DNA from 3 places in the Sphingomonas arabinosi genome. Region 1 is predicted to be linked to each of the others. Evidence: riboswitches for the same ligand, from Rfam matches in the RefSeq annotation. Region 1 holds a riboswitch; each other region holds the start of a gene.
The links. A riboswitch is a leader RNA that binds a small molecule or an ion and turns the genes downstream of it on or off. The one in region 1 is predicted to bind cobalamin.
Positions count from the first base shown of each region.

Region 2: it holds a riboswitch for cobalamin, as region 1 does, so the genes downstream of both, U1708_RS07610 (TonB-dependent receptor plug domain-containing protein) here and U1708_RS04930 (DUF1636 domain-containing protein) in region 1, are expected to answer to the same signal.
Region 3: it holds a riboswitch for cobalamin, as region 1 does, so the genes downstream of both, cobW (cobalamin biosynthesis protein CobW) here and U1708_RS04930 (DUF1636 domain-containing protein) in region 1, are expected to answer to the same signal.

Region 1 is NZ_JAXOJN010000002.1:439,312-445,275, forward strand. It holds gene U1708_RS04910 (cobyric acid synthase) at 1-91, shown strand, start outside; gene cobS (adenosylcobinamide-GDP ribazoletransferase) at 56-769, opposite strand; gene U1708_RS04920 (histidine phosphatase family protein) at 766-1,335, opposite strand; gene cobT (nicotinate-nucleotide--dimethylbenzimidazole phosphoribosyltransferase) at 1,332-2,345, opposite strand; gene U1708_RS04930 (DUF1636 domain-containing protein) at 2,342-2,749, opposite strand; cobalamin riboswitch at 2,922-3,117, opposite strand; gene cobO (cob(I)yrinic acid a,c-diamide adenosyltransferase) at 3,324-3,923, opposite strand; gene U1708_RS04940 (NAD(P)/FAD-dependent oxidoreductase) at 3,983-5,605, shown strand.
Region 2 is NZ_JAXOJN010000003.1:430,876-436,839, forward strand. It holds gene U1708_RS07600 (FecCD family ABC transporter permease) at 1-614, opposite strand, end outside; gene U1708_RS07605 (ABC transporter substrate-binding protein) at 766-1,566, opposite strand; gene U1708_RS07610 (TonB-dependent receptor plug domain-containing protein) at 1,563-3,461, opposite strand; cobalamin riboswitch at 3,577-3,776, opposite strand; gene U1708_RS07615 (TonB-dependent receptor) at 4,031-5,964, opposite strand, start outside.
Region 3 is NZ_JAXOJN010000002.1:241,694-247,657, reverse strand. It holds gene U1708_RS04090 (HoxN/HupN/NixA family nickel/cobalt transporter) at 163-1,212, shown strand; cobalamin riboswitch at 1,372-1,586, shown strand; gene cobW (cobalamin biosynthesis protein CobW) at 1,687-2,736, shown strand; gene cobN (cobaltochelatase subunit CobN) at 2,743-5,964, shown strand, end outside.

The DNA of each region.
Region 1 (5,964 bases):
CGATGCGATCGCCGCGACGCTCGAACGTCACGTCGACCTCGATGCGCTGCTCGCACTAAGCGAGCGCGCCGGCCACCGCGAGCGCGACTAGCAGCCCGGTCTCGACGATCTCGATGCCGGCGCCATGCGCGTCGCCGGTCACGCCGTCGAGCGTCCGCCGCAACCATGTCGCGACGCCGAGCACGAGCAGCGGGAAGGCGATGAGCGCCGGCACCCCAACCGCGGTGAGCGCGAGCAGCAGACCCCATCCCAGCAGGTCGCGCGCGCGGACCGCGCCGGCAACCGCCGCGCCAAGCCCGCCGGGCCGCAGAGGCGGCAACAGTCTCGCCCATGCCAGCGGCCCCATCCTCGCCGCGAACGGCACAAGGACCAGCCCCCAATCCACCCCTACGGCATGCAGCAGCATGAGCTTGGCGAGCATCTGGCAGACGATCGCGACGACGCCGAAGCTCCCGATATGAGGATCGGCCATGACCGCGAGCAGGCGCGTCCGATCGCCATGCGCTGCGCCCAGCCCGTCGGCGAGGTCGGCAAGCCCGTCGAGATGCAGCGCCCCCGTCACCGCGATCCAGGTCAGCAGGGCAGCACAGGCCCCCATCCACGGATCGACCAGCGCACCCAGCCATCCGGCCGCCGCGACGATCAGGCCGATCACGAGACCTACGATAGGGTAGAACCGGATCGCGGCGGCGAAATCGGCCGAGGTCACCTCGACGCGGGGCATCGGCAGGCGCGTCAGAAAGCCGAACGCAACGATCAGCCGTTTCACGTCGCCAGCCCGACGATCTGCACGGTCCGCGTAGGCCCCGGCCAGATCCGCAGCGATACCAGCGCGGCATAGGGCAGATCGAACGCCCAGATCTGCCGCCGATCGAATCCGCACAACTCCGCGAGCGCCGCCCGGATCACACCGCCATGCGTCACGACCAATGTCGATACCGGAGGCATCCCTGCCAATGCACGCGCGACACGATCCCGCAACGCGGACCAGGGTTCGCCATCGGGCGGTGGCGAGGCATCGGGATCGTTGTAGAACGCCGCCAACTCGGCGGGGTCTATCTCACCTGGGCACAAACCGTCCCAGGCGCCGAAGTCGAGTTCCCGCCAGCGTGGATCGACCTCGACCGAAACGCCGCGCGGCCCACCGATCTCATCCGCACAGGCACGCGCGCGGATCAGATCGGATGCTCTGATCCGTTCCAACGCGATGCCCTTCGCTCGTGCGACGCAGGCGGCGACCCCCGCCTCAATCGCCGGGGCGTCGGTCCGCCCCAGCATTCGCCCCGCCACCGCAGGAGCACCATGCCGCATCAGATACAGCATGTGCGCGCTCACGCCGCCGAAACGCCCGCCTCGGCGAACGTCGCCATCTCCGCATGCACGGCCAGCGCGGCTCGAACCAGCAATGTCGCGGTCGCAGCACCGCTGCCCTCGCCCAGCCGCATCCCAAGCGACAGCAATGGTTCGATGCCCATTCGCTCAAGCAGAAGACGGTGCCCCGGCTCGGCCGAGACATGCCCGGCAATGCAATGCGCGAGGATGTCGGGGCTCGCAGCAGCCAACGGTGCCACAGCCGAACAGCAGATGAAGCCATCGAGCATCACCGGCACGCCCGCCAGTCGCGTCGCGACCACCGCGCCCGCGATCGCCGCCAACTCGCGCCCACCGAGCCGCCGCAAGATTTCGAACGGGGTGGTAACCGCCTCCCCGTGGAGCGCAATCCCAGCCTCGATAACAGCCATCTTCCGCGCGATGCCTTCGCCATCGACGCCGGTACCCGGCCCGACCCAGTCGCTCACCGACCCGCCGAAGCTCGCCAGACACAGCGCCGCGGCGGTCGTCGAATTGCCGATTCCCATCTCGCCGAGCACCATTAAGTCCGGCGCGTCCGCAACAGCCGCCGCCCCTGCGTTGATCGCGGCGAGGCATTCCCCCTCCGACATCGCCGACGCTCGCGTGAAATCCGCAGTCGGCCTGTCGAGGTCCAGGGATACGATCTTGAGCTCAAGGCCCGCCGCCCGCGACAGCGCGTTGATCGCCGCGCCGCCATGCTCGAAATTGGCGACCATCTGCGCGGTGACCGAGGCCGGAAACGCACTCACCCCGCGCGCGACGATGCCGTGATTGCCTGCAAACACGACCGCACTGCCACGATCGAGCCGAGGCAGCGGGTTGCCCTGCCAGCCCGCCATGAAGACCGCGATGTCCTCCAGCTGCCCGAGCGAGCCCGGCGGCTTGGTCAGTTCGCCCTGCCGGGCGATCGCCGCGGATCGCGCCGCCGCGTCTGCCTGCGGCAAGCCGCGCAAGGCCGCCAAAAACGCGGCGGGCGTCGCGAACGCGGTCATTCGACGACGAACCCGGCGGGCGGCGTACGAGTGATGAAATGCCCCTTCACGCCCTGCGGCCATTGCTTGAACGGCACCTGTCCGAACGCGCTCTCGCCGTAGAGCCGCGCGTAATCGAGGATCGCGCGCGCGGCATCCTCGGTCGGCTCGAACCGGCCGAGCACATAGCCGACCTTGGCGGGTGCGCGCAAGTGGATCGTGCAGAAATCTTGGCAGGCAAACAGGCACGGCATCTCCTGCACCGCGACGTCGGCATAGGTCGGGTCGCTCGCCTGCACCGCCTTCAGCGCGCTGACCAGCCGTGCGCCGCCGCGAACGCCTTCGCCGTCGTCGCGCGCCTCGGCGGAATGGCGGCACGTGTTGCACGCGACTACCGCGACGCCATCTTCGGCGCGCTTCAGCATGTCCGTTCCCCGACGATCGCAACTTGATGTGAACCTGGCATAGTTACCCCTTCGGACAGTCGATCCCGCACCGCGCGAGGGGCGAAAGGCGCAGGCCTCCACCCTCCGCGCGACGCGAAGCGATGTCGTCGCTCGGGGTGTTACCCGTCCGTTCGGCGCACCCTGGCCGGACGAAAGACGACCGCGACGGGCAGGTCTCCTGGCTCGCGGGTCAACGCCGTCCGCGCCGCCTTCTCGGGAGTATCCCAATGGCATGTGGCACGATGGCTCGCCGCGTACAGTTGCAGGGGCAGCCGGGTGTTTCCCGTTCCCATTTTCATTTCCCTACGCGTTGCCGCCTCGGGAAAACCTGTCGCAAGTCGAGCGATAGGCGCGGGGCTGGGGGGACGCAAGATGGCGGCGCGCCGTTGGGCGCTCGCTCCAGCAGTTCCACCAATCCGCCGTCATCCTGACGAAAGTCAGGACCCAGGGTAACGGGCGGTAGCCTTCGTGGCTCTGGGTCCTGACTTTCGTCAGGATGACGTAGCATTTTTGGCTAGCGCCCTGACCGGCAGAACCTTCGCGTGAAATCGCCTTAGAACTCCACGCCCGCTTGAGCCTTCACCCCCGACCGGAACGGATGCTTCACCTGCGTCATCTCGGTTACCAGATCCGCCACCTCGATCAGTGCATCCGGCGCGTTCCGCCCCGTCACCACGACATGCGTCATCTCGGGCTTGACCGACAGCACCGCCAGCACCTCGTCGACCGGCAGATACTCATACCGCAACACGATGTTCAGTTCGTCCGCCACCACCATCGCATAGGACGGATCCGCGATCATCCGCTTGACCTCGTCCCACGCCTCCCGCGCCACCGCGATGTCGCGCGCGCGGTCCTGCGTATCCCAGGTGAACCCCTCGCCCATCGGCTTGAATTCGCACAGCTCCGGAAAGGCGTCGAAGATCGCCTTCTCGCCGGTCGCCATCGCACCCTTGACGAACTGCACCACGCCCACCTTGCGGCCATGCCCGATCATACGCACCGTCATGCCGAACGCGGCGGTCGACTTGCCCTTGCCCTTGCCGGTGTGGACGATGATCAACCCCTTCTCGATCGTCTTGCTCGCCACGATCCGGTCGTGGACCTCCTTGCGCTTCGCACTCTTGGCATTCTGCTCGTCGTCGGTCCGCATGTCATGTCCTCTCCTGCTCCCGATGGCGGATCGCGGCGCACAGCGCTAGAGGACCGAGCATGCTCCGCATCACCGAACTCAAGCTCCCGCTCAACCACGCCGACGAAGCGCTCCCCGCCGCGATCCGCGATCGCCTGCGCGTCACCCCGCGCGACCTGATCCGCTACACGATCGCGAGGCGCGCGCACGATGCGCGCGACAAGATGGACATCCAGCTCGTCTATTCGGTCGACGTGACGCTGAAGAACGAGGACACGGTGCTCCAGCGCTTCCGCAAGGATCGCCACGTCCAGCGCACGCCGGATACAGGGTACCGCTTCGTCACCAAGGGCGGCCCGAGCTATACCGGCCCCCGCCCCGTGGTCGTCGGCGCGGGCCCATGCGGCCTGTTCGCCGGCCTGATCCTCGCGCAGACGGGCTTCCGCCCGATCATCCTCGACCGCGGCAAAGTCGTCCGCGAGCGCACCAAGGATACCTGGGGCCTCTGGCGCAAGAGCGTCCTCAACCCTGAATCCAACGTCCAGTTCGGCGAGGGCGGCGCCGGCACCTTTTCCGACGGCAAGCTCTGGAGCCAGATCAAGGACCCGCGCCATCTCGGCCGGAAAGTCCTGACCGAGTTCGTCAAGGCCGGCGCGCCACCCGAGATCCTGACCGAGGCACACCCGCATATCGGCACCTTCCGCCTCGTCACGATGGTCGAGAGCATGCGCGCGACGATCGAGGCGCTCGGCGGCGAGTATCGCTTCTCGACCCGCGTCGACGGTCTCGACATTGTCGAGAAGGCCGGCACTCGCCAATTACGCGGGCTCCATCTCAGCACCGGCGACTATCTCGAAGCCAACCACGTCGTCTTCGCGGTCGGCCACAGCGCCCGCGACACGTTCGAGATGCTCCACGCGAAGGGCGTCCACGTCGAGGCGAAACCCTTCTCGATCGGCGTGCGCATCGAGCACCCGCAATCGTGGATCGACGAAGCGCGCTTCGGCCCGTGCGCGGGCCACCCCGATCTCGGTGCGGCGGCGTACAGCCTGTCGCATCACTGCAAGAACGGGCGGACGGTCTACAGTTTCTGCATGTGCCCCGGCGGTACCGTCGTCGCCGCGACCTCCGAAGAGGGTCGCGTCGCCACCAACGGCATGAGCCAATATTCGCGCAACGAACGCAACGCGAACTCGGGGATCGTGATCGGTATCGACCCCGAGCGCGACTATCCCGGCCATCCGCTTGCGGGGATCGAGTTGCAACGCCACTGGGAATCGCGCGCCTATGTCGCCGGCGGCTCGAACTACAAGGCGCCCGCGCAACGTATCGGCGACCTGCTCGCGGGGCGCGCGTCGACCGCGCTCGGCTCGGTGATCCCGTCGTACAAGCCAGGCGTGCACATGACCGACCTGTCCGAATGCCTGCCGGAGTTCGCGATCACCGCTTTGCGGGAAGCATTACCTGCGTTTGGGCGTGAAATTCCCGGCTACGATCATCCTGACGCGGTGCTGACGGGGGTGGAGACGCGGACCTCGTCGCCCGTCAGGATCACGCGGGGCGATGATTTCGTGAGCCTCAACACCGCAGGGCTGTTCCCGGCGGGCGAAGGCGCCGGCTATGCGGGGGGCATCCTGTCCGCGGCAGTCGATGGCATCAAGGTCGCGGAAGCGGTTGCGCTTAGCCTGGTGGCGCGACCCTGAAGCTCCTTATTCCCCCGCGCAGGCGGGGGCCCAGGAATCACAGGTGCTAGCGGTCGTCATCCTGGACTCCCTCCTTCGCGGGAGCACACGGAGGGCTTTGGCAGCTGTTCCAGGTACTGATTGCCAGGACCAATGCATCTAGCCCCCCCCCCCGGCGAAGGCCGGGGTCCAATTGGGAGACGCCGCTAACTAAGCCAGAGCACCGTTACTCTGACCTTTCCAATTGGACCCCGGCCTTCACCGGGGCGGTGCGGAAGTCGTTGACGGCCACGGTGCGACAGAAGCGTGCGAGCGGTCGATGCTCCGCCGACGAAACAAGAAACACAAGGCGTAGTATTATTGGAGGTGCAGGCCGCGAC
Region 2 (5,964 bases), on a different contig from region 1:
GCATCGAGCGATCGACCGGTGAGCAACAGCAACACCGCGCCGACCACCATCGGCGGCAGCGCGAGCGTCACGTCGTCCCAGCCACGATCGGTCAGCGCGCCCATGATCCAGTCGATCACCTCCGCGACCGCATAGGGGTTCGGCGCGATCGAGATCAGGAACGCGGTCATCGCGCCGGCGAGACTCGACAGCACCGTGCCCGCGAGGATGAAGGTGATCGCGCTCGGCGACCGCCATGTCAGCGCGGCGAGCAACGCGACCGCGCCGCCTGCACCCAGCATCGCGGCTGCGAAGATCGCGGGGCCGGAGCCCAACCCGAAGACGATCGCCGCGACCGCTGCTAGCGCTGCGACCGATGACACGCCGACAACTGCGGGATCGGCGAGCGGGTTGCGGAGATAGCCCTGCAACACCGCTCCCGAAAGGCCGAGCGTGGCGCCGAGCGCAAGCCCCAGCACTGCACGCGGCAGGCGCAATTCGAGGATGATCCACCAGCGCGGGTCGCTCGAGAACCAGGCGTCGAGCGGTACCCAGACTTTCCCGCAGCCGAGCGAGAGGGCGAACAGGAGGACGACCAGCAGGCCGAGGGCGATGAGTTTGACCGTGCGGGTCATCACAGGTCCACCGCAAGCATACCGAATACCGCCGCCACCCCGGCGAAGGCCGGGGCCCAATTGGAGGACGATCGTGACGGCGCGCAGCACTCCTTTATGTCCGCCATTCCAATTGGGCCCCGGCCTCCGCCGGGGTGGTGTATGTGAGGTATCACAGCCCCGCCCTTATCGCGGCGAGGCGCTCGAGAGCATGCGGGATCGTAGGCCCGCCGCAATTAATCAGCACGCGCGGAAAAACCGCTTGCGGCGTGCGCGGCAGCAGACGGCGGCGCAGCGCGGTACCGCGGCCGACGCGTTCCGGGGCGATCACGATGGCGGGTGGCTGAGTCACGATCGTCTCGGCGGACAGCGTGCCGGTATGCGTCAGGCCATAGCTCGCGGCGGCATTACGGAAGCCGACGCGGGTCATCATCTCGTTCAGCAACGTGCTCCCTCCGGTCGCCAGATCGCCGCTGATATAGAGCAAAGCGCTCGGCGAGGGTCCAGTCGTGCGGCTCCAGCGCGTCACTGCACGATCGATCTCGGCATTGATCCGCGCGCCGCCCATCGGCGCTCCGGCGGCCTCGGCGATCTGCGTGACCTGCGCCTGGCTCTCGGCGATCGAGTCCGGGATGCCGACCAAGAGCGTCTTCAGACCGGCCCGCGCATACGCCGCCTGGGTCGCGGGCGGCGTATAGGTGCTGGCAATGACCAGATCGGGGTGCAGCGCGATCACTTCCTCCGCGGTCCCGGCGATCCCGCGAAACCGCCGCGCGACCGCGATCGGGATCGAGGTCGCGGAGGGGTCCTGCGAATAATGGCTGATCGCGGCAATCCGCGCGGGCGGCAGGATACGGATCAGCACCGCGTCCACGCACGGATTGGTCGAGACGATCCCCCCGCCGCCGCCCGATACTGGGGACTGTGCACAGCCCCCGAGCAGGAGCGCAAGTAGGATCGCCCCGTGCCTCACTTCAAGCGCAACCGCACGCCGCCATAGGCCGCGCGGCCGTAATTGCCGTAGCCCGCGATCGTCTCGTACCGCGTGTCGGTCAGGTTATCGACGCGGCCATAGACCGCGAACCGCTCGCCGATAGGCAGTTCCGCACGCACGCCGGCCAGCGCATAGCCGTCGAGGCGCGCGGTGTTGCCGACGTCATCGAAGCTGTCGCCGACCATCGTCACGGTGCCACCGACCGACAGCCCGAACGCGAACCTATAATTGGCGTCGACACTCGCGGTCTGCTTGGGACGGCGCGCGAGGTCGTTGCCGAAATCGTCGCCGACCGAGCGGTTCTCGGTGTCGATATAGCTGTAGTTCGCGGTCAGCGTCAGCGCATCGACCGGACGCAGCGCGAGCGTGAATTCGACGCCATCCGCTTCAGCACGGGCGACGTTGTCGTAGACGCCGAACGGACGGTTGGCGCAGATCGAACCGGGCGTCGTCAGCTCGGTCGGGCTGCAATCCCGGAAGTCGATCTGGTTGCGCGTGCGGCGATTGAAATACGTTACTCCGACGCGGGCCCGGTTGCCGAGGAAGGCTTGCTCGATGCCGACGTCGAAGTTGCGCGCGGTCTCCGGATCGAGGTCGCGGTTTCCGTAGTCGGAGAAGAGCTGGTACAAGGTCGGTGCCTTGAAGCCTTCGCCGTAGCTTGCCCGAACGGTGATGCCGGTGCGCAATGCCAGCGCGGCGTTCGCGCCGAACGTCGTGTGGCTGCCGAAATCGTCGTGATCGTCGTTGCGGACGCCGCCGGTAATCGTGAGGATGTCGAGCGGCTTGACGATCAGCTGGCCATACACGCTGGTGATCCCGGTATCCGCGAAGGTGAAGCCGTCGTTGAAACGGCTGTCTTCGCGCTCGACGCCAGCGACGATGCGGACTTGATCGAGCGGACGGAAATCGCCTTGATATTCATAGCGTTCGCTGCGGCCGCGACCGATGAACGACGGATCGTTGCCAAAGCTCGGGTCGTAATTATCGCGATTGATATCGGCGATCGTGAACGCCACGCGGTTGTTGAACCGACCATCGGCGAGGTTCGCGTGCAGCCCAGCATAACCGTACGCCTCGCGCGTTTTCGAATATTCGGGGGTGTCGGCGAACACGTAATCGGGTGCCGGGAAGCCATCGATCTCGACGCGGCTGTCGGCGAAATAGCCACGCAGGTCGAGGCCGATGCCCGGCGCGAACTCGATGCCCACGCGCCCGGTCGCGCCATATTGGCGATAGCCGTCGCGCTCGGTGCCGCTGGCCGCCGACGAGATACCATCGGTCTTCAAATACCCGCCGGTCAGCGATCCCGATACCGGCCCGGTCTTGCCCGACACGCCCGCGCTCGCGAACACGCTGTCGGCATAGCCGTATTCGGCGTTGGCGCGGGCCTGCACGCCTTCGGTCGGCGCGGCGGTGATGATGTTGACGACGCCGCCGATCGCCTGGCTACCCCACGGCACCGAGTTCGGGCCGCGCAACACCTCGATCCGCTCGACCGAGCTGGACAGCAGGTTGCCGAAGTTGAAGCCACCGCCGGTCGACGAGGGATCGTTGACGCGGACGCCATCGATCACGACCAAGGTCTGGTCCGCCTCGGCGCCGCGGATGCGGACGCTGGTCAGCGCGCCGACAGTGCCGTTGCGCGTAACGGTGACGCCGGGCGTGGTCGCGAGCAGGTCGGATACGACGGTCGTCTGCCGGCGCTCGATTTCGGCGCGGTCGATGACGGTTACCGCCTGGCCGATCTCGCTCAGCGGTTGCGCGGCGCGGGTCGCGGTGACGATGACTTCGGGGGCGTCGCTATCGGAAATGGTCTGGGAATGAGCAGGCGCGGCGATCGTCGCGGCGCTCAGCAGAAGGAAGAATTTCGTCATGGGGCACGTCCTGGCAGAACCGCCCGCGACCATTCGCGGGAGCGGCAGACGTCTCTCGCTCGAGGAAACCCGGCTGGACCGGAGCACTCGTCCGCGCCGGACACCCGCCCGCGCAGTGGATCGACTGTGAGAGGCAGGTCTCCTGGCTTCCGGGTCACCGCGCCCACCCCGCCTTCCCAGGTCGAAACCCAGTGGCATATCGGGGTGGCCGCTATCCGGTCACAGTTGCGGGTACAGCGCCGGTCTTGCGGACATATCCGCGCACCGACTTCCCTTTTGATCCCGTCGCCGGGAACCCTTCACGGTGGTGGCATTAGTCGCAGCGTATGCACGGGTCAACGCGGAGCCTACTCATCCTCCCCCGCCTGAGGGCGGGTAGCGCTGGGTCAGCAGGTTCACGGTCCATCGCACCACCCCGGCGAAGGCCGGGGCCCGATTGGGGGACGTCGATAACGGAGCGCCGTGGCTCGTTATTGCCACCTTTCCAATTGGGCCCCGGCCTTCGCCGGGGTGGTGGGTCTTACCTGACACCTGTGCCTGCCCACATCGTCCTCCCCCACGGGAAAGTATCAGCGCCCCCCGTAGCGCAACCCCACCCAGATCGTCCGCGGCGTCGCGCGCTCGACGATGTTCGCGCCGCTGATGCCAGCCTCGACGCGCTCGTTCAGGAAATTCTCCGCCCGGAACTCCGCAACCAGCGACCGCATGATCGGCAAAGCCGCATACGCATCCAGCGTGGTCGCAGGATCGAGCACCCGCGTATTCTGGTCGTCGTCGAACTGGCGCGCGATATGCCGCACGGTCAGCGATACCGCCGCCGCATCGCGCCGCCAGTCGACCGTTCCCGACACCTGATCGCGCGGCGTCTGCGCCGGTCGCAAGCCATTCAACGCAGCGGTGATCCCGGACCCTTCGACCGTCGAGTTCGTATGCGACCACGACGCCTGCACGCCGACCGGACCGGGCCGATATGACGCATCCAGCTCGAACCCATGCGCGCGGATCGCGTCGAGGTTCTGGCGAACGCGGTAGGTTGCTACCCCCGGCAACACCTGTACCGGATTGGTCGTCGTGACGTTCGCCACGGCATCCTTCAACCGGTTGTAGAAATACGTCGCGGCGATGCTCACCCCCGGCGCAGGCGTCAGCGTCACCCCGCCCTCGACGCCGGCCAGCCGCTCCGGCGACAGGAGCGCATTCGCTGCGGTCGCATCGTTGCCGACCCGGAACGGCCGATACAGCTCATTGAGCGTCGGCAACCGCCACCCGCGATACCCGGCAACCCGTAGCGTAATCGCCTCGACCGGCTGGTACGCCACGCCCGCCCGCCCGGTGGTCTCGCTACCGTCGCGATCGGCATACCGAAGGTCGGTCAACGCGGCGCCGCCCACGAGCGGCCGTTCGGACAGATAGCCGCCATCGATCGACCACCAATCGACCCGTCCGCCAAGGCTGAACGTGAAGTCGCCCGCCACCAGGCTTCCATCCGCGAACACGCCCGTCGTCGTCGTGCTCCCCCCAGCCTCGCGCCGCCGCGTCGGCGCCGCGTTGACAAAGGTATAAAGCTCCTGCGTCTTGCCGCTGACATCGCGAACATCCGCTCCGAGCCGAAGCGTAATGCTCTCGCCCAGCGGCGGCAGGACCTCGATCCGCCCGCCGAGCCCGGTCGCCGGCGTATTATATTGGTCGAGTGACTGGATCGCGGTCGTTCGCGCGGCATTGATGCTGTTGAAGCTGCTCGCAAACGCCCGCGTCTGCAGATACGCCAGCGCTGAATACCCCCAGCGCCCGCGCCCGATCAGCCGGACGCTCGCATCCGCCCCCTCGCTCTTGTTGTCGGTGAAGTCGCTCCCCCGGTCGCGGCGATCGGTGAACGCGCTCGCATTCATCTGCAATTCGGTCTTCGCGTCGATCCCGACCACGGTCCGCAGCGCCCCCGACGCCTGCTCATATGGCGCCGGACGATCGACGATCCCGCGGCTCTCCTCGACCGTCGGGGTGAAGCCATCACCGCGCGCGTAAGCTCCGGACAAGGTCGCAAACCCCGATCCCCGCACCAGCGCCGCAGAACCCTGCGCATCGACCGAATCGCGGCTGCCATACGCAACGCTGCCCTGGAACGGTGCCGCCTGATCCGGCGTCGCACTCTCCAGCTCGACAGTCCCGGCCAGAGCCCCCGGCCCCTGATACCCGCTCCCGCCGCCACGCGTCACACGGATACGCCCGAGCCGCCCCGTCGCATACGCCGGGAACGCGACCCACCCTCCGAACGGATCCGCCTGCGGTACGCCGTCGAAGATCAACAACGCCCGGCTCGACGCATTGCCGCCGATCCCGCGCAACGAAATCCCCTGGCTGGTCGGGTTGGCACTGCGCGAATCCGACCGGCGGAATTGCTGGAGCCCCGCGACGTCGGCCAGCACGCTCTCCAGCCGGTTGCTTGCGTTCGCCTGGATCCGATCGCGGTCGATCGTGACGATGTCGTACGCGCGATCACCGGGCG
Region 3 (5,964 bases), 200 kb from region 1:
CGAGGCACGGTGAACGCCGCCTGCGTGACACTGGCTGAGCGACGACCATGTGGCGGGGGCCGCATCGGCGTCGTGCGTCGGCCGCTCATGGCGTCCGGTCGTCGTATGTCCCGGCCGTTCGCGGCAGGCCCCGGTCCTCGTCGGACGCTGCGGGGTTTGTGCATGACGACTTCAACACTCGAGAGATCGGCGCGGGTTTCGACCCGCAAGCGCGTCGGCTGGCTGTTCGCAGGCCTGGTCGCGGCCAATATCGCCGCCTGGGGCTGGGCATTCTCGCTGTTCCACGCGCAACCGCTCATGCTCGGCACGGCCTTGCTGGCTTGGGGATTGGGCCTGCGCCACGCAGTCGATGCGGACCACATCGCCGCGATCGACAACGTCACGCGGAAACTCATGCAGGACGGCCAGCGCCCGATCGCCGTCGGCTTCTGGTTCGCGATCGGCCATTCCGGGATCGTGCTGATCGCCGCCGTCGCGATCGCGCTGACCGCCAGCGCGCTGTCGCAGTTCGAGGCGTTCAAGCAGGTCGGCGGCGTGGTCGCGACGATGATCTCCGCGCTGTTCCTGTTCACCATCGCCGCCATGAACCTGATCATCCTGCGCTCGGTCTGGCGCACCTTCGGCCACGTCCGCGGCGGCGGCACCTATGTCGAGGAGGATCTCGACCTGCTGCTCGGCAGTCGCGGCCTGCTCGCGCGGCTGTTTCGCCCGATGTTCCGGCTGGTGACCCGAAGCTGGCATATGGCCCCGCTCGGCTTCCTGTTCGGCCTCGGCTTCGACACCGCCACGGAGGTCGCGATCCTCGGCCTTTCCGCGAGCCAGGCCGCCGACGGTCTCTCGATCGGCACCGTGCTCGTCCTCCCCGTGCTGTTCGCGACCGGCATGGCGTTGGTCGACACAGCGGACGGCGTCGTCATGCTCGGCGCGTACGAATGGGCGTTCGTGAAGCCGATCCGCAAGCTCTATTACAACATCACTATCACGCTGATCTCCGCGATCGTCGCGATCGCGATCGGCGGCATCGAGATGCTGGCGCTGCTCGGCGCAAAGCTCGGCCTGACCGGTGGCATCTGGGATCTGGCAGCCGCGCTCGGCGAGAACTTCAACGGCCTCGGCTTCGCGATCATCGGCCTGTTCGTCCTCTGCTGGGTCCTGAGCTTCGCGATCTACCGCTGGAAACGCTTCGACGAGATCGAAGTGAGACACGGGTAATAGGCTCCTTCGTCATCCCGGGCTCGACCCGGGACCCAGAGCCAAGCACCGAATCGTGCGTGGCTCTGGGTCCTGACTTTCGTCAGGATGACGGAGGTGGAGTGCATTGGCACGCCCCCGGAATTCCTCTAACCCCATCGTCGAGGCTCGGTTTCACCGAACCTCACAGATCGCGCCGGTGCCCGGAAGGGCTTGAATGGGAATGCGGTGCGGGAGGATATCCTCCCAATGCCGCGGCTGTCCCTGCAACTGTAAGCGGTGAGCGAGACGCACACGCCCTTCGTTGCGGAGGGCAGCCACTGGGGAAACCTGGGAAGGCGTACGTCGAGCCTCGACCCGCGAGCCAGGAGACCTGCCAGCGCAATGGTCGCTCTTGCTACGATCCAGGGGATGGTCGCGGCACGGTACTCCGTCTGAGCGACGAACGCGTGCGGCCGTCCGGTCGTGCGCGCGTGTGCTTGCAGGAGAATACCAATGCCCGATCTTTCCCACAATCTGGCCAAGGTCCCCGTCACCATCGTCACCGGCTTTCTCGGTGCCGGCAAGACGACGCTCATCAGCCACCTGATCCGCAACGCGAACGGCCGCCGCCTCGCGGTCGTCGTCAACGAATTCGGCACGCTCGGCATCGACGGCGACATTCTCAAGGGCTGCGCGATCCCCGATTGCCCCGCCGAAAACGTCGTCGAGCTGGCTAATGGCTGCATCTGCTGCACCGTCGCCGACGACTTCATCCCGACCGTCGAAACGCTGCTTGCACTCGACCCGCGCCCCGATCACATCCTGATCGAGACCTCCGGCCTAGCGCTGCCCAAGCCGCTGCTCAAGGCATTCGACTGGCCCGCGATCCGCTCGCGCATCACCGTCGACGGCGTCATCGCACTCGCCGATGCCGAAGCGGTGGCCGCCGGTCGCTTCGCCCCCGACGTGGCCGCGCTCGACGCCCAGCGCGCCGCCGACCCCAGCGTCGACCACGAGACGCCGCTTTCGGAAGTGTTCGAGGACCAGCTCGCCTGCGCAGATCTCGTACTCCTGACCAAGGTCGACCTCGCCGGCCCCGAGGGCGTCGCCAAGGCGCGCGCGGTGATCGCCGCAGAGTCCGCACGGCCGCTCCCGGTCATCGACCTGACCGACGGCATCATCGATCCGCGCGTGATCCTCGGTCTCAACGCCGCAGCCGAAGACGACATCGCCAGCCGCCCCTCGCACCACGACGGCGAGGACGACCACGAGCATGACGATTTCGACAGCGTCGTCGTCGAGCTCGGGGAAATCGCCGACCCCGCCGACCTGACCGCGAAGATCGAGGCGCTCGCCCGCAGTGCCGACATCCTCCGCGTGAAGGGTTACGCGGCGGTCACCGGCAAACCGATGCGCCTGCTCGTCCAGGCAGTCGGCGCCCGCGTCCGCACGCAATACGATCGCCCATGGCGCGCAGGCGAACAGCGCCGCACGCAGCTCGTGGTCATCGCCGAGCACGACCGCATCGACGAGGCCCGCATCAAGGCCGCTTTGAACGGCTGACCCACAATGCACGTCGTCTTCCGCGAGACCCACGGGCTGGAGGAAAGCGCGGTCCCGCAGGATCTCGCCCAATCCCCTGCGGATCTCGTCGTCCTGTCCTTCTCCGACGGCGACCTCGGCGCATTCGCCGCGGGCTGGAGACGTGCGGACGCCGTCGGAAGCCGATTGCCGTCGCTACGCCTCGCGAACCTGACCGCGCTCCAGCACCCGCTCTCGGTCGACACCTATGTCGAGCAGACGCTGGCGGGCGCGAAGGGCATCCTGATCCGGCTGATCGGCGGCCGCTCGTACTGGAGCTACGGCCTGCAACAGGTCGAAAACCTCGCGCGGGAAAAGGGCATCGCGCTCGCCGTCCTTGCCGCAGACGGCCGCGTCGACACGCGCCTCGACGCCGCCTCGACGATCCCGCTGTCGACGCTCCGCCGCCTGGCTCATCTCTGCGACACCGGCGGCGCGGTTGCGGCGCAGGCGGCACTCGCGCAGTTCGCGCTGGCCGCCGGTTGCTATGCCGGCCCGGTCACCGGAGTCCGTGCGATCGCCGATGTAGGCGGCTGGCAACCGCACGATGGCGTGACGTGCCCGGCCGCGTTCGCGCTCAACGCGCACCGCCCCCGCGTGCTGGTCGTATTCTACCGCTCCTACCTGACCGCCGCAGACCTCCACCCGATCGAAGCGCTCCACGCCGAACTGACGGCGCGAGGCTTCGACGTCATCGGCCTCTTCGCGCCCTCGCTCAAGGCACCGGATGCGGCCGGCTGGATGGGCCACTGGGTCCGAGCTTTGAAGCCCGCCGCGATCGTCAACGCCACCGCCTTCTCCGCACGCGGCGCGAGTGACACGACCCCACTCGACGTCGCCGATGTCCCCGTCTTCCAGATCGCGCTGGCCACCTCCGACCGCGCCGCTTGGGCTGGCGCCACCCGGGGCCTGTCGCCCGCCGACCTCGCCATGCACGTCGTCCTTCCCGAAGTGGACGGCCGCCTCTTGGCCGGCGTCGCCAGCTTCAAGGCAGCCGCGGCGAGGGACGGCGACCTCGAATACACCCGCCGCGAACACCGCGCCGACCCCGCGCGCATCACCGCGATCGCCGCGCGGATCGAAGCCTGGACGAACCTCGCCAGCAAACCCGTCTCCGACCACCGCATCGCGATCGTCCTCTCGACCTACCCCGGCAAGACATACCAGATGGCGCACGCCGTCGGTCTCGACGCACTCGCCTCGACGCAGGCGATCCTCGCCGACCTCACCGAGGCCGGCTACGCGATCACGCCCGACGCAACCGATCTGGCGACCTCGCGCATTCACTGGCCGCTCGCGGAGTACCGCAAAGCCCTCGCGGACCTCCCGGAAGCTCTGCGAAAGAACCTTCGGGAAACCTGGGGCGATCCAACCGAAGACTTCGCTTTCACCGCGATCGACCGGGGCGGGGCACTCGTCGCCCTCCAGCCCGAACGCGGCCGAACCGAGCAACGCGCGGAGGAGTATCATGACCTCTCGCGCTGCCCCTGCCACGCCTATGTCGCCTTCTACTTCTGGCTCCGCACGCGCGGCACCGACGCGCTGGTCCATGTCGGCGCGCACGGCACGCTCGAATGGCTTCCCGGCAAGTCGGTCGCGCTGTCCGACGCCTGCTGGCCCGAAGCACTAACCGGCGCGATGCCCGTCATCTACCCGTTCATCGTCAACGACCCCGGCGAAGCGGCCCAGGCCAAACGCCGCATCGGCGCGGTCACTCTAGGCCACGTCCCGCCACCACTCGAACGCACCCGTACCGGCGCCGGCCTCGGCCGTCTCGAAGCGTTGCTCGACGAATTTTCCAACGCCGACGGCCTCGATCCTGCCCGCCGCGACCGCCTGCAACGCGACATCCGCGACGAAGCCACCGCCACCGGCCTCGCTGCCACACTCGGCCTCGACGACGCGCAATCGCAGGCTGACGCGATCACGCGCATCGACACGTTCGTCTGCGACGTGAAGGAGAGCCAGTACGGCGACGGCCTCCACATCTACGGCCGCGGCGAGCACGGTGCCGGCGAACGCGCCGGGCTTCTGTCCGCACTCCAGGGCAAACGCATCGCACCCGGCCCATCCGGCTCCCCGTGGCGAGGCCGCGCCGACGTCCTACCGACCGGCCGCAACCTCTACACCACCGATCCCCGCGCAGTCCCGTCGCGCGCCGCGCATACCCAAGGCGTGAAGCTCGCCGACGAACTCGTCCGCCGTCACCTACAGGACCACGGCGACTACCCCCGCAATCTCGTGGTCGACCTATGGGCCTCGGCAACGATGCGGACCGCCGGCGAGGAGTTCGCGATGGCGCTCCGCCTGCTCGGCGCGGAACCGGTGTGGGACATGCAGTCTGACCGCGTCACGGGCGTCGAGATCCTGCCGCTGGCGAACTTCGACCGTCCCCGCATCGACGTCACCTTGCGCATATCCGGCCTGTTCCGTGACGCCTTCCCGACGCTGTGCACGATGTTCGGCCAGACCGTCCGCGCGCTCGCCGCACGCGACGAACCGCCGGACTGGAACCCGTTCGTCGGCAAGGCGGTCGGCGCTCGCGTCTATGGGCCCGAACCAGGCCGCTACGGCCTGAGCATGGGCGACGCCGCCGAAACCTACACGCCGGAAGCGCGCCTCGCCGCGGGACAGGCGTGGCTGTCGGCGTCGAGCCACGCGTTCGACACAGATGGGGGAGGGCGCCAAGGCAACTTCGACCCCATCGGCATCCGCGACCGTGTCGCCGCCGCCGACGCCTTCGTCCACGTCCAGGATTTGCCCGAAACCGACCTGCTCCTCGCCGCAGACTATGCCGCGCACGAGGCCGGCTTCGCTGCCGCGCAATCGGTCGCCGGGGGTAACGCCACCCTCTACCACCTCGACGCGAGAGACCCGACCCAAGCCAAGGCCCGCCCGCTCAAGGAGGAAATCGCCCGCGTCGTCCACGCCCGCGCCGCGAACCCCGCCTGGGTCGACGGCATGATGCGCCACGGCTTCCGGGGCGGCGCGGAGATCGCCGCCACGCTCGATCATCTCGGCGCCTTCGCCCACCTCGCCAGCGCGGTTCGCCCCGAACTGATCGACCTCTATTACGACGCCACGCTCGGCCGCGACGATGTCCACGCTTTCCTCGCCGAAGCGAATCCTGGCGCGCTGGCGGCGATGCAGGCGCGCTTCACTGCGCTCCACGCCGCGGACCTGTGGCCGACCCGCCGCAACTCAATCCTC